2 regions of the Duganella hordei genome follow, and region 1 is predicted to be linked to the other one. Evidence: predicted binding sites of a transcription regulator. Region 1 holds the regulator's gene; the other holds the start of a gene.

What was found. Region 1 encodes sigma-54, which starts transcription at its own class of promoters, with help from an activator protein. Its sites were predicted from a motif close to TGGCANGNAANCTGCTTT; they were not measured.
Region 2: adh (aldehyde dehydrogenase) is a predicted target of sigma-54. The motif match lies at 2,711-2,728, and genes of this name have one in related genera.

The regions. Positions count from the first base shown of each region.
Region 1 covers NZ_BPWI01000026.1:5,039-12,087, reverse strand. The annotation lists gene lptC (LPS export ABC transporter periplasmic protein LptC) at 1-349, shown strand, start outside; gene lptA (lipopolysaccharide transport periplasmic protein LptA) at 373-972, shown strand; gene lptB (LPS export ABC transporter ATP-binding protein) at 973-1,725, shown strand; gene ABWW33_RS30800 (RNA polymerase factor sigma-54) at 1,735-3,213, shown strand; gene hpf (ribosome hibernation-promoting factor, HPF/YfiA family) at 3,291-3,650, shown strand; gene ABWW33_RS30790 (alginate lyase family protein) at 3,739-4,698, shown strand; gene ABWW33_RS30785 (enoyl-CoA hydratase/isomerase family protein) at 4,730-5,809, shown strand; gene ABWW33_RS30780 (Lrp/AsnC family transcriptional regulator) at 5,816-6,280, shown strand; gene ABWW33_RS30775 (VOC family protein) at 6,377-6,751, shown strand; gene rapZ (RNase adapter RapZ) at 6,774-7,049, opposite strand, start outside.
Region 2 covers NZ_BPWI01000034.1:7,947-14,995, forward strand. The annotation lists gene ABWW33_RS32345 (PQQ-dependent methanol/ethanol family dehydrogenase) at 1-697, opposite strand, end outside; gene ABWW33_RS32350 (DUF779 domain-containing protein) at 744-1,115, opposite strand; gene adh (aldehyde dehydrogenase) at 1,118-2,638, opposite strand; gene ABWW33_RS32360 (beta-propeller fold lactonase family protein) at 2,837-3,778, opposite strand; gene ABWW33_RS32365 (TonB-dependent receptor family protein) at 3,895-6,009, shown strand; gene ABWW33_RS32370 (TonB-dependent receptor) at 6,016-7,049, opposite strand, start outside.

The sequences.
Region 1 (7,049 bases):
CGACGCTTCCGACATCGACAAGCCTTACGTGCACAGCCTGGCGGGCAACCAGCCGCCGATGAATATCCATGCCGATACCGCGCATGTCGACCAGGGCAATACGCGGGTCCAGCTCAATGGTAATGTGGACGTCGTGCGCCCGGCCACGCCGCAAGCGCAGGCGATGCGCATGACGACCCCGGCGCTGACCGTCTTCCCGGACGAGGAAAGAATGGAAACCACGGCGCCGGTCGCGCTGGAAATGGGCAACGCGACGGCCAACGGCGTCGGCATGAAGGCCAACAACGCCACCCGCCAGGTGCAACTGGGCGGGCGCGGGCAACTGACCGTGCCGCCGCGCGGCCATTGAAAGAACCAATGATGAAGAATGGAATGATGATGAAAAAACTGATCCTGACGGCCGCGATGCTGCTGATGGCGGCTGGCGCGGCCCATGCGGAAAAAGCCGACGCCAACAAACCGACCAAGATCGATTACGACGATCTGCAGATCGACGACGTCAAGCAAATCAAGACGCTGATCGGCAACGTCGTGCTGACCCGCGGCACCTTGCTGATGAAGTCGCCGAAGGCGGTCGTGACGACCGATCCGGAAGGCTATAACTTTGTCGTGTTGACCAGCACCCCGGGCACGCTGGCCACCTTCCGCCAGAAGCGCGACGGTGCCGGCGACCAGTGGGTCGACGGCGAAGCCGAACGCATCGAGTACAGCGACAAGACCGACCTGGTCAAGCTATTTTCCAAGGCCAAGGTGCGCCGTCTCGAAGGCGGCCGCCTGAGCGACGAGGTCGACGGCGAATTCATTTCCTATGACAGCCGCAAGGAACAGTTCGCGGTCAAGAACACCGTCACCGGCGAGAGCAAGCCGGGCGCCGGCCGTGGCACGATGGTGATCCAGCCGGCGATCCGTCCGGCGGCGCCTGCAGCCTCGGCGCCTGCCGCCTCCGCCACCACGCCTACGCCGGGGAAATAAATGGAACCATCCTGCGGTAGCACCCTGATCGTCAAAGGCCTGCAAAAGACTTACGGCAAGCGCCAGGTCGTGCACGACGTTTCGCTGCAGGTCGAGTGCGGCGAAGTGGTTGGCCTGCTGGGCCCCAACGGCGCCGGCAAGACCACCTCGTTCTACATGATCGTCGGCCTGGTGCCGTCGGACGCCGGCACCATCGACATCAGCGGCACCGACATCTCCAGCCTGCCGATCCACCGCCGCGCGTCGCTGGGGCTGTCCTACCTGCCGCAGGAAGCGTCGGTGTTCCGCAAGCTGACCGTGGAAGAAAATATCCGCGCCGTCCTCGAAATCCAGAAAGTGGACGGCAAGCCTTTATCCAAGGCTGCAATTGATGAACGGCTCAATACCCTGCTGGCCGATTTGCAGATCGAAAAGCTGCGCGAAAACCAGGCGCTGTCGCTGTCGGGCGGCGAACGCCGCCGGGTCGAGATCGCGCGCGCGCTGGCCACCAATCCGCGCTTCGTGCTGCTCGACGAACCATTCGCCGGGGTCGACCCGATCGCCGTCATTGAGATCCAGCGCATCGTGCGCTTCCTCAAGGAACGCGGCATCGGCGTCCTCATTACCGATCACAATGTGCGCGAGACGCTGGGCATCTGCGACCGCGCGTATATCATCAACCAGGGCACGGTATTGGCTTCAGGCCGGCCAGACGACATCATCGCCAATGAGTCGGTGCGTCGCGTGTACCTGGGTGAACACTTCAGGATGTAGCCTTACCCCATGAAACAGTCATTGCAACTGCGCACGTCGCAGCACCTCGCGCTGACACCTCAGCTGCAGCAGTCGATCCGGCTGCTGCAGTTGTCCACGCTGGAGCTGCACCAGGAACTCGAACAGCTGCTGACCGATAACCCGCTGCTGGAGCGTCTCGACGACCCGCTGGACCGCTCGCTGCGGCTGCTGTCGGACGGCGCCATCAGCCAGCAGGCCCCGGTCGGCGACGCGCCGCCGGAAGGCCCGCCCAACGCGCAGGAAGCGCCGGCCGCCGACGCCGACAACTACGACGGCCCCGCCGCCGACACCGAAAGCACCAGCAGCGACGCCGACGTCGACTGGAGCGACGCCGGCCGCAGCAAGGCGCCCGACGACGAGGACGCGCGCCCGCAGCTCGAAGCCAACCACTGCACGCTGCGCGAGCACCTGATGGAACAGATGCGCGTGACGGTGCTGGAAATGCGCGACCGCGCGCTGGTCGAGCTGATCATCGACGCGCTCGACGAAAACGGCTACCTGGAGGAATCGCTGGAGGACATCCACGCCCGCCTGCCGGAGGAACTGGAACTGGACATCGACGAACTGCAGACCGCCTTGTCGCTGCTGCAGAGCTTTGATCCGATGGGCGTGGGCGCGCGCAACGCGTCCGAGTGCCTGGCGCTGCAAATCAAGCGCTTGCCGGGCGTGCCGATGGTGACGCGGCGCATGGCGCTGGCCATCGTTGAAAACCATCTGACGTGGTTTGCCCAGCGCGATTTCAACAAGCTGAAAAAAGCGCTGCTGTGCGACGACGAGGATTTGCGCGAGGCGCAAACCGTGATCCGCCAGTGCAATCCGCATCCCGGTTCGGCGTTCGCGTCGGACGTGTCCGACTACGTGGTGCCGGACGTCATCGTCAAGAAATCGCGCACCGGTTGGCAGGTCAGCCTGAACAACGACGTCATGCCGCGCCTGCGCGTCAACGCCATGTACGCCAACCTGCTCAAGCAGGGAAAAGGCGAGGGCGCGATGGGCGCGCAGCTGCAGGAAGCCAAGTGGCTGATCAAGAATATGCGCCAGCGTTTCGACACCATCCTGCGCGTCGCCCAGGCGATAGTAGAAAGACAAAAGAACTTTTTCTCGCACGGCGCGGTTGCCATGCGCCCCCTTGTGCTTCGCGAAATTGCTGATACACTGGGTTTACACGAGAGTACTATTTCTCGGGTAACAACTCAAAAATACATGCTGACCCCGCACGGCATGTTTGAGTTGAAATATTTCTTTGGTAGCCATGTCGCCACCGAAGCGGGAGGGGAAGCAAGTTCGACGGCGATACGCGCACTCATCGTGCAATTGACAGGAGCAGAAGACCCGAAAAATCCTTTATCCGACAGTAAGATTGCGGACATGCTGGGAGAACAAGGCATGGTGATTGCGCGACGAACTGTTGCCAAATATCGCGAAGCGTTGAAAATCCCGCCAGTCAGTCTCCGCAAGTCTTTGTAGTTACTTGGTTCCTGCGCGCCCGGTAGTAATGGGCCACGCACTAACCGTAAGAAGCGACATCATCTTTAGGAGTGTGTATGAATCTCACCATCAGTGGACATCATCTCGAAGTGACCTCGGCCATCCGTGAATACGTGCAGAACAAGCTCGAACGCGTCACACGCCACTTTGATCAAGTGATTGATATTGCTGTCATTCTGACTGTAGATAACCTTAAAGAGAAAGAGAAACGCCAGAAGGCTGAAATCAACCTGCGCATGTCGGGTAAAACCGTCTACGTGGAAAGCCTGTCCCAGGACCTGTACGCCGCCATCGATACGCTGATCGACAAGCTGGATCGGCAGGTCATGAAATACAAAGCCAAGGTCCAAGAGCACGGCCACGATGCGATCAAGCATCTCCCGGATAGCTACGAACCCGCTGCCGCCGCCCTATAACAACGGCCCCGGCACCACTCGACTAAGGGCGCATCGGCGCCCTTTTTTGAGGTAAGATAGTTAAACGTTTAACTTGATGAGCCCTCCCATGAAATCTCACCTGATTGCCAGCACGTCATTGCTTGGCCTGCTCGCCACCGGCGCGGCGCTGGCGTGCGAAGCGCCGCCGCCGGCCCGCATCGACATCGACGCCAACAGCTACTACTCGGACGCGCACCATTCCGTCATCGATCCGGTGCTACGGGCGCGCAACATCGCCAACACCAAGCCGATCGAAGACTTCCTGGCCGAGGTGGCGAAGGGCGCCACCGCCTACCAGCTCGACCCCAAGGCCAACGCGGCCGACGGCGCCTGCGCGCTGACCTGGCTGGCCAGCTGGGCCGGGCAGAAGGCCATGCTGGGCAAGCTGTCCAGCGAGCAGGCCTACTACGTGCGCAAGTGGACGCTGGGCGGCATGGCGCTCAGCTACGCGCGCCTGAAGCCGGCCGCCGGCGCCGCGCAGCAGCAGGCCATCGAAGGCTGGCTCAAGACGCTGGCCGACGCCACGATGGCCCACTCCGATGCGAAGAAGGGCGGCCGCAACAACCACTACTACTGGGAAGGCCTGGCCGTCACCGCGGTCGGCGGCGTGACGGGCGACCAGCGCTACCTGGGCTGGGGCCGCAAGGTGTTCGACCACGCGATGGGGCAGATGGCGGCCGACGGCTCGCTGCCGGCCGAGATGGAGCGCGCGGCCAAGGCGCTGCACTACCAGGTGTACGCCACCGTGCCGCTGGTGATGATCGCGTCGATCCTGGACCTGCATGATCCCAAGCTGGACCAGATCGTCAAGTTCACCGTTGCGGCGTCGGCAGATCCGTCGGGCATCGCCAAGGCCACCGGCTTCGAGCAGGAGCGCGTCGGCGTGCTCGACGTGACCACCATCTACGGCCGCCACGAAGGCAAGCCGCAGGAGGCGCCGGCAAAGAAGCAATGGCAGCCGCGCCTGGGCGGCGATCTCAATCTGCCCAATCCGCTCGAACATCTGGCGGCGCGGAAGTCGCAGTAGAATAGGGTTTTTCCTTCAGCCCTTTTTACTCATGAGCGAATACGTCCACACCAGCGTCGGCAACGGCACCGGCACCATCACGCTGGACCGGCCCAAGGCCCTGAACTCGCTGTCGCTGGCGATGGTGCGCGACATCACGCAGGCGCTGCTGGCATGGCGCGACGACAGCTCGGTGGCCGCCGTGGTCATCCGCAGCAGCAGCGAAAAGGCGTTCTGCGCCGGCGGCGACATCCGCTTCTTCTACGACGTCGGCCGTGGCTCGCCGCAGGGCGGCAGCGCGCTGCTGGAGGATTTCTTCAGCGAGGAATACGCGCTCAACCACCTGATTCATTTTTATCCCAAGCCCTACATCGCGCTGATGGACGGCGTGGTCATGGGCGGCGGCATGGGCGTCTCGCAGGGCGGCCCGGACTGCCGCGTGCGCATCGTCACCGAGCGCACCCGGATGGCGATGCCGGAAGTGAACATCGGCCTGTTCCCTGACGTGGGCGGCAGTTACTTCCTGCCGCGCGCGCCGGGCGAGCTGGGCTACTATCTCGGCCTGACCGGCGCGACGATAGGCGCCGCCGACGCGCTGTACGCCGGCCTGGCCGACCACTACGCGGCCGTGGCCGACATGGAGGTGCTGGAGGCGATCCTGGAGTCGACCGCAGGCGCGGAACTGCCGGAGGCGATCGCCGCCTTCGCCGCCCCCTACAGGCCGGCCGCGGGCAAGCTGGAGGCCGAGCGCGCCGCCATCGACCGCCACTTCGGCGCCGGCTCGGTGCCGGCCATCGTCGCCTCGCTCAAGACGGACGACAGCGCCTTCGCGCAGAAAACGCTGGAGATCATGGCCACCCGTTCGCCGCTGATGATGTGCGTCACGCACGAGTTGCTGAAGCGCGGCGTCGCTTCAAGCGTGGCCGACTGCCTGCGCATGGAACGCACGCTGGTGCGCCACAACTTCGAGGACGGCGAAGTGATCGAAGGCGTGCGCGCCCTCGTCATCGACAAGGACAACGCGCCGCAGTGGAAGCCGTCGTCGCTGCAAGAAGTAACCGAAGAGATGGTGCAGCGCTTCTTCCAGCCGGTGTGGCCGGATTACGCGCATCCGCTGCGCCACCTGGACTAGGCGCCGATGTCCGTCCAACTGGACCGTATCGACGTCCAGATACTGAACCTGCTGCAGGACGACGCGACGATACCGCTGCGCCGTCTTGCCGAGCTGGTACACGCCTCCGCCGCCACCTGCCAGCGCCGCATCGCCCAGCTGCGCGCCAGCGGCGTCCTGGTCAAGGATGTGGCGCTGGTCGACCGCGTGCGGGTCGGCCGTCCGCTGACGGCGTTTGTCACGGTGCAGCTGGAGCAGCAAAACACCGCGCTGCTGAAGATGTTCGAGTCGCTGATGCGCGAAGAGTCCGACGTCATGGCCTGCTACGAAGTGGCCGGCGAATTCGACTTCATGCTGGTGGTCACGGCGGCGTCGATGGAATCGTTCCAGGCGTTCACGCGGCGCGTTTTCACGTCGAACAACAATGTCAGCAACTACAAGAGCTTGCTGGCCATGAACTGCGCCAAGTTCGAGACCAAGGTGCCGCTGTGAAAATTGAATAATTCGTGCACCGCAAGGGGCAAGAATGCGATTTTGTCTCACGGCCGCTCGGTAAGATGTGCCTTCCATCTACACAGGAATGCCATCATGATCGACCACGTTTCCATCGGCACGCGCGAGCTCGCGCGCGCGACCGCCTTTTACACCGCCTGCTTCAACCCGCTGGGCTACAGCTTGCAGCACCAGGACGCCACGCAAGTGATCTACGGCGCCGACGGCGCGTGGAGTTTCTGCCTGTATCCGTCCAGCGGCGACGGCGTGCTGGCCGGCGACCGCGCGCACCTGGCGGTGTCCGCACCGAGCCGGCAGGCCGCGCGGGAATTCTTCCATGCCGCCATGAGCCTGGGCGCGATGGCGCTGCGCGAGCCGGGCCTGCGGCCCGACATCAACGACCGGTATTTCGGCACCATGATCAAGGACCCCGACGGCCACACCATCGAAGTGGTGCACTGGAGCCGATGATATTTTTGCTGGTCCTGGTTTGTTACTGCTCGCGGTGGCGCAGCACCACGCGCTCCGTGGCGTGGAAGTAGGCGGCCAGTTTTTCCGCCATGTAGACCGAGCGGTGCTGGCCGCCGGTGCAGCCCAGCGCCACCGTCAGGTAGCTGCGGTTGTCGGTCTTGAAGGACGGCAGCCACTTTTCCACGAAGGCGCGGATGTCGCTCATCATTTCCAACGCGCTCGGCTGCGCGTCGAGGAACTCGATCACCGGCGCGTCGCGTCCCGTCAGCGGGCGCAGCGTCAGGTCGTAATAGGGATT
Region 2 (7,049 bases), on a different contig from region 1:
CGGTGGCCTTGCCGTCCTTGTCGTAGCGGTAGCCCATGTGGCCTTCGACGGTCGGACGGGTCCACAGCAACTCGCCGGTCAGCGGGTTGCGCGCTTCCACCCGGCCGACGACGCCGAACTCGCCGCCGGACACGCCGGTCAGCAGCACGCCGTCGGCGATCAGCGGCGCCGCCGTCATCGAATAGCCGGCCGCGTAGTCGTCGACCTTTTCCTTCCAGACGATCTTGCCGGTATCCTGGTCCAGCGCCACCAGCTGCGCATCGAGCGTGCCGAAGATGACCAGGTTGCCGTACAGGGCCGCGCCGCGGTTGACCACGTCGCAGCACGGCATGATGCCGTCCGGCAGACGATGTTCATACTTCCACAGCTTGGCGCCGGTTTTCAGATCGACCGCAAAGATGCGCGAATACGACGCGGTGACGAACATCTTGCCCTTGTAGATCAGCGGTTGCGACTCCTGGCCGCGCTGCTTCTCGCCGCCGAATGAGAACGACCACGCCGGCACCAGCTTGCCGACGGTCTTGGTGTTCACCTGGGTCAGCGGCGAATAGCGCTGGCCTTCCGAGCCTATGCCGAAGGACAGCACGCTGTCGGTGCTGCTGGCTGCGTTCTTGAGCATGGCCGTGGTGACGTCGGCCGCCTGTGCCAGCGACAGGATCGAAATCCCCGCCAGCGATGCGATGACTTTTTTATGCACAATCTTCTCCAATTATTATGGTTTTGGTTTTTGCTTCGGTGTGCTGCTATGCCGGCGGATGCAACAGCGCCAGCTCCTCGTCGCTGAACAGGCGCGAACGGGTCAGGAAGCGCCTGCCCGTGCCGTTATCGAGCGAGAACATGCCGCCGTTCCCCACGACGACGTCGATGATCAGCTGGGTGTGCTCCCAGTACTCGAACTGCTCGCGCCCCATGTAGAACGGCGTCCCGTCCAGATTGCCGAGGTAGACGTCGGTGTCGCTGACGTCGAACTCTCCCGCCGGGTAACACATCGGCGCGCTGCCGTCGCAGCAGCCGCCGGACTGGAAGAACATCAACGGTCCATGCCGGCGGCGCAGGGCGGCGATCATGTCGAGCGCCGCCGGAGTTGCCGTGACGCGGGCGATGACGTGGTTCATGATCAGAAGAAGCCCAGCGCGTTCGGGCTGTAGCTGACCAGCAGGTTCTTGGTCTGCTGGTAGTGGTCCAGCATCATCTTGTGGTTCTCGCGGCCGATGCCCGACTGCTTGTAGCCGCCGAACGCGGCGTGGGCCGGATACAGGTGGTAGCAATTGGTCCAGACGCGGCCGGCCTGAATGGCGCGACCGACACGGAAGGCACGCGAGCCGTCGCGCGTCCACAGGCCGGCGCCCAGGCCGTACAAGGTGTCGTTGGCGATGCGCAGCGCATCCGCTTCGTCCTTGAAGGTGGTCACCGACACCACCGGTCCGAAAATCTCCTCCTGGAAGATGCGCATCGAGTTGTCGCCCTTGAACACGGTCGGACGCACGTAGTAGCCATCCTTCATGTCGCCGCCCTGGACGTTGCGCCCACCCCCCGCCAGCAGCTGTGCGCCCTCCTGCTTGCCGATGTCGATGTACGACAGGATCTTTTCCAGCTGCTCCTGCGAGGCCTGCGCGCCCAGCATGGTGCTGGCGTCCAGCGGATTGCCCTGCTTGATCGCCGCCACGCGGGCCAGCGCGCGCTCGATGAATTTTTCGTAGATCGATTCCTGGATCAACACGCGCGAGGGGCAGGTGCACACCTCGCCCTGGTTCAGCGCGAACATGGCGAAGCCTTCGAGGCATTTGTCGAAGAAGGCGTCGTCGGCGTCCATGACATCCTCGAAGAAGATGTTCGGCGATTTGCCGCCCAGTTCCAGCGTGACGGGAATCAGGTTCTGTGCGGCGTACTGCATGATCAGGCGCCCGGTTCCCGTCTCGCCGGTGAAGGCGATCTTGGCGATGCGCTTGTTCGACGCCAGCGGCTTGCCGGCCTCCAGGCCGTAACCATTCACCACATTCAGCACGCCCGGCGGCAGCAGGTCGCCGATCACTTCCAGCAGCACCATGATCGAGGCGGGAGTCTGTTCGGCGGGCTTGAGCACCACGCAGTTACCGGCAGCCAGCGCGGGCGCCAGCTTCCACACCGCCATCAGGATGGGGAAGTTCCACGGAATGATCTGGCCCACCACGCCGAGCGGCTCATGGAAATGGTAGGCATAGGTTTCGGCGTCGATCTGTGCCACCGAGCCTTCCTGGGCCCGGATGCAGCCGGCGAAGTAGCGGAAATGGTCGATCGCCAGCGGAATATCGGCGGCGGTGGTTTCGCGGATAGGCTTGCCGTTGTCGATGGTTTCGGCGGTGGCGATCAACGCCAGGTTGGCTTCCATGCGGTCGGCGATCTTGTTGAGGATGTTGGCGCGCTCGGTCTGCGAGGTCTTGCCCCAGGCGTCCTTGGCGGCGTGGGCGGCGTCCAGCGCCAGCTCGACATCCTCGGCGGTGGAACGCGCCACTTCGCAGAATACCTGGCCGGTGATCGGCGTGACGTTGCCGAAGTATTCGCCCTTGACCGGCGCGACGAACTTGCCGCCGATGTAGTTGTCATAGCGTTGTTTGAATGGATTGGCAACGCCCAGTTTGCTGATGTCTGCGAGATTCATGTCGTCCTCTTTCTGCTGTGGTTATGAGGCCGCTGTAAAGCGTAGCGGCGGTGGGTACTGCGCCCTCTCCTTTTCGCAAGCACCGTGCCAGCACCGCTCATACAGGGGAATACCGTGCGGCGAGGGTGCTACGGCCTGTCGCGGCCGTGTGTCAACTGTTCATCTTTGGAACAGGTGTGTGCCGATGGAGCAGCGGGATCAGCGGATCACCACACCCCAAGGCAGCTCGCGGACGGCAATGTCCGGCTGCTTGACGGCGCCGGCCGTATCGATGACGGAAACACTGTTCGAGCGGCCGTTGGCCACGTACAGCCTGGCGCCGTCCGGCGTCAGCGCCATGTTCCAGGGCCGCTTGCCGACGGCGACGGTGGCCACTACGGCATTGGTGGCGGTGTCGATCGCCATCACGCTGGCATCGATACCGTTCGAGACGTAGACCATGCGGCCGTTCGGATGCACCGCGATGCCGTTGGCGTTCCTGCCGGCGGGGATGCGCGCTACCGCCGCCAAGGTCGCCATGTCGACCACATACACGGCGTTGGCCAGCTCGCAGGCCACATAGGCGCGGGCGCCGTCCGGACTGAAACCCATGCCGCGCGGGCGCAGGCCGACGGCGACGGAGCCGCTCTGGCGCCGCGCCGCGACATCGATCACGTCGACCTGCTCCGCCTCCTCGGCGCTGACCAGCAGCCAGCGTCCGTCCGGGCTGAACACGGCGTGCTCGGGATTCTTGCCCCGCACCGGAATATCGGCCAGCACCTCGCCGCTGCGGGCGTCGATCAGCGTGACGCTATTGCTTTCCTCGACCGCCACGGCGACATAGCGGCCGTCCGCCGACGCGCCCACGCCCTCCGGCGACTTGCCCAGTGCGATGCTGCGCACCACGTCGCCGCTGGCGGTATCGATCACCAGCAGCGCGTTGCTGGCGGCATCGGTCACGAACAAGCGCGTGCCCGCCGGATCGGCGGCGATACCGCGCGGCCGCCTGCCGGCGGCAATCTGGCGCAGCACTTTATCGGTGGACGTATCGATCACGCTGACGGTTCCTGATTTTTCATTCGGCACGTAGGCCAGAGGCGCTGCCCATGCCGGGCCGGCCAGCAGGAGGAGCAAAGATAGAAGGATGCGGGAGCTGTTCATGGAGTCGCCTTTCAGAAAATACCCATACCGTTGCAATCGCCATGCCACGCATAAAAACCGGATGGCAGGTATATTGCTTACTGGTCCGATATAACACTGACCAAAACGGAGACAACATGAAGCAATCCCTTTTCCCCTTGAATGCGGTGGCGGCGCTGTTCGCCCTTGGCAGCGGCGCCATGGCCGCCGAGGAAGCCGGCGTTCCGCCTGACGTGGTGGTGGTCAGCGCCACCCGCGTAGGCCACACTGTGTTCGACATGCCCGCCGCGATCGACGTGATCGACGCCGCGCGGATCCGCGACGGCCAGGCGCGCGTCAACGCCAGCGAGGCGTTGGCGGCGGTGCCCGGCCTGGTGGCACAAAACCGCCAGAACTATGCACAGGACCTGCAGATATCCTCACGCGGCTTCGGCGCCCGCTCGGCGTTCGGGGTGCGCGGCGTGCGGCTGATCGCCGACGGCATCCCGGCCAGCATGCCGGATGGCCAAGGCCAGGCCGCCACCTTCAATCTCGACATGGCCGAGCGTATCGAGGTATTGCGCGGGCCGTTTTCCGCCATCTACGGCAACCACTCCGGCGGTGTGATCCAGCTGTTCACACGCGAGGGCGAAGGCGCGCCATCGGTTGAAACCACGCTCACGGCAGGCAGCTATGGCAGCCGCAAGGCCGACCTGAACGCCCAAGGCAAGCAGGCCGGCATCGGCTATGTGCTGGACGCCTCGCGCTTCGAGACCGACGGCTACCGCGCCCACAGCGCCGCCACCCGCGACCAAGTCTACGCCAAACTGACGCTGGCGCCGGTGGAAGGCGCCACCTTGGCCATCGTCTCCAATGCGCTGCGCCAGGACGACACCCAAGACGCGCTGGGCGTCACTTGGGCCACCTACCAGCGTGATCCGCGCGCCGGCGAGATCGACACCACCGACACGCAAACGCCGAAACGCACGCTGGCAGACCGCTACAACACCCGCAAGAGCATCGACCATCAGCAGATCGGCGCCAGCTGGGAGCAGCGATTCGGCGAAGACCGTATGCGCGTCACCGCTTACGGCGGCAATCGCGGCGTGATCCAGTACCAGGCGTTCTCCAAGGCCTTCCAGGCGCCCGCCACACACTCCGGCGGCGTAGTCGATTTCGACCGCGATTTCTACGGCACGGACCTGAACTGGCTGCACGTCGGCCAACTGGCGGGCGGCAAGCTCAGTACCACCGTCGGTGTTGAGTACGGCCGCTCCAGCGACGCGCGCAAAGGCTATGAAAACTTCATCGGCACACAGTTCGGTGTCAAGGGCGCGCTGCGGCGCGACGAGAACGATAAAGTGACCAACCTCGATCCTTACGCACAAGCCGAGTGGGAAGCCGGCGCGTGGATGCTGAGTGCGGGCCTGCGCCACAGCAGCGTGAAGATTTCCGTTGACGACCACTTCCTCGGCAATGGCAACGACAGCGGCAGCCTCGATTACAGCCACACCACACCGGTACTGGGATTGCTGTACAAGTTGACGCCGGGGCTGAACGTGTACGCCAGCGCCGCACGCGGCTTCGAGACGCCGACGCTCAATGAGCTGTTCTACTCAGGCACCGGCGGCGGCTTCAACTTCCGTCTGCAACCGGCGCAAAGCACCCACCTGGAAGCCGGCATCAAGGCTCGCCTGGGCGAGCAGACCCGCATCAACGCTGCGGTGTTCCAGGTCCGTACCCGCGACGAACTGGTGGTCGACAGCAGCAGCGGCGGCCGCACCAGCTACCGCAACGCCGGCCGCACGCTGCGTCAGGGGATGGAGTTGTCGCTCGACAGCTCCTGGCGCTATGGCCTGAGCACGCGCATGGCGCTGACGAGCCTGCGCGCCGTCTACGACCGGGGCTTCGGCACGGTGCTGGAAGGCAGCCGCCTGCCGGGCGTACCGAATGCGAACGCTTACGGCGAACTGGCTTGGAAAGACGGCGCGGACCGTTTCGGCGCCTCGCTGGAAGCGGTCGCCAGCAGCAGGATCTATGCGGAAGACGCCAACGCCGACAAACCGGCGCCGGGCTATGGCGTGCTCAATGCGCGTGTCAACGCCAGCCAGCAATGGCAAGGCTGGCGCTTCAAGCAGTTCGTGCGTTGGAACAATCTGCTGGACAGGCAGTACGTCGGTTCGCTGATCGTCGGCGACACCAACAAGCGCTATTACGAGACAGCGCCTGGGCGCAATTGGCTGCTGGGCGCGAGCGCCCAGTATCAATTCTAAACGGTTCTAGAAGCGATAACGCAGTCCGGCCGCCACCGAACGTGGCGCGCCGGGTGCGACAAAGCGAGCTTGATCCGCCTCGCCGCCAGGCTGCAGCAGCGCGCCGTTTGGGAACATGTCGGTCGCGACCGCGCCAAAGCTTTCGTAGCGCCGGTTGGCCAGGTTGGTCACGCGCGCGTACCATTCCCATTTCGGCGCGGGCTGGTAGCTGGCGTGCACCCCAAGTAACGCATGTCCGCGTATGCGCCAGTCAGTCCCTTGCGGCGCAGCCTTGCCGTCCTCATTGCCCTGGGTGCTCATGTCCGACATCGCCATGATGTCCGCGCCCAGCGTCAACGCCTGCGCCGGGCTCCACTCCACACCCAGCTTGAAGGTATGACGAGGCAGTCCCGCCAGACGGGTTCCGGGCGTGACGTGGACATTGCGAACGCCGGTAAACAGGTCGCCTTCCGCATCGTAGGCTGCATCCAGATAACTGTAGCTCAGGCGCGCGGACCACGGACCGTAACGACGGCTGGCGCTCACGTCGGCGCCCTGATGGCGCGTGCGTTCGAAGTTGGAAAAGTAACCCTGCTGCGCCAACGCCGCGCTGCGGAACAGAATATCGTCACGATTCACGATGCGGTAAACCGACACCGCCACCATGTCGCCGCGCGCGCCCTGCCAGCGACCGCCGGCTTCCGCGGTGCGCGACACCACCTGTTTCAAATAGGGATCCGATTGCAGGCCGACAGGCAGGCGACATGGCTGCGCAGGATCGGCGCAACCGAGTTCGATCACCGTCGGTACCCGGTTGCTCTGCGACAGATTGACGAACAGCGTCCAGCCGGCTCCCATGCCGCGCGCAACACCGATGGCGGGATTGAGCTTGCGGTAGCTGAAGGTCTCGCGCGGCTGCGGCTCCTCGTCGCGGCGTAACTGGTTGCTGACGCTGGCCTGGTTGTAGCGCGCCGACGCGGTCAACCAGGTGCTGTTCGCCACGGTCCAGGTGTCGGCCGCGTACAGGCCAGCCGCGCGCGAACGGCCGTCGACAGATGATC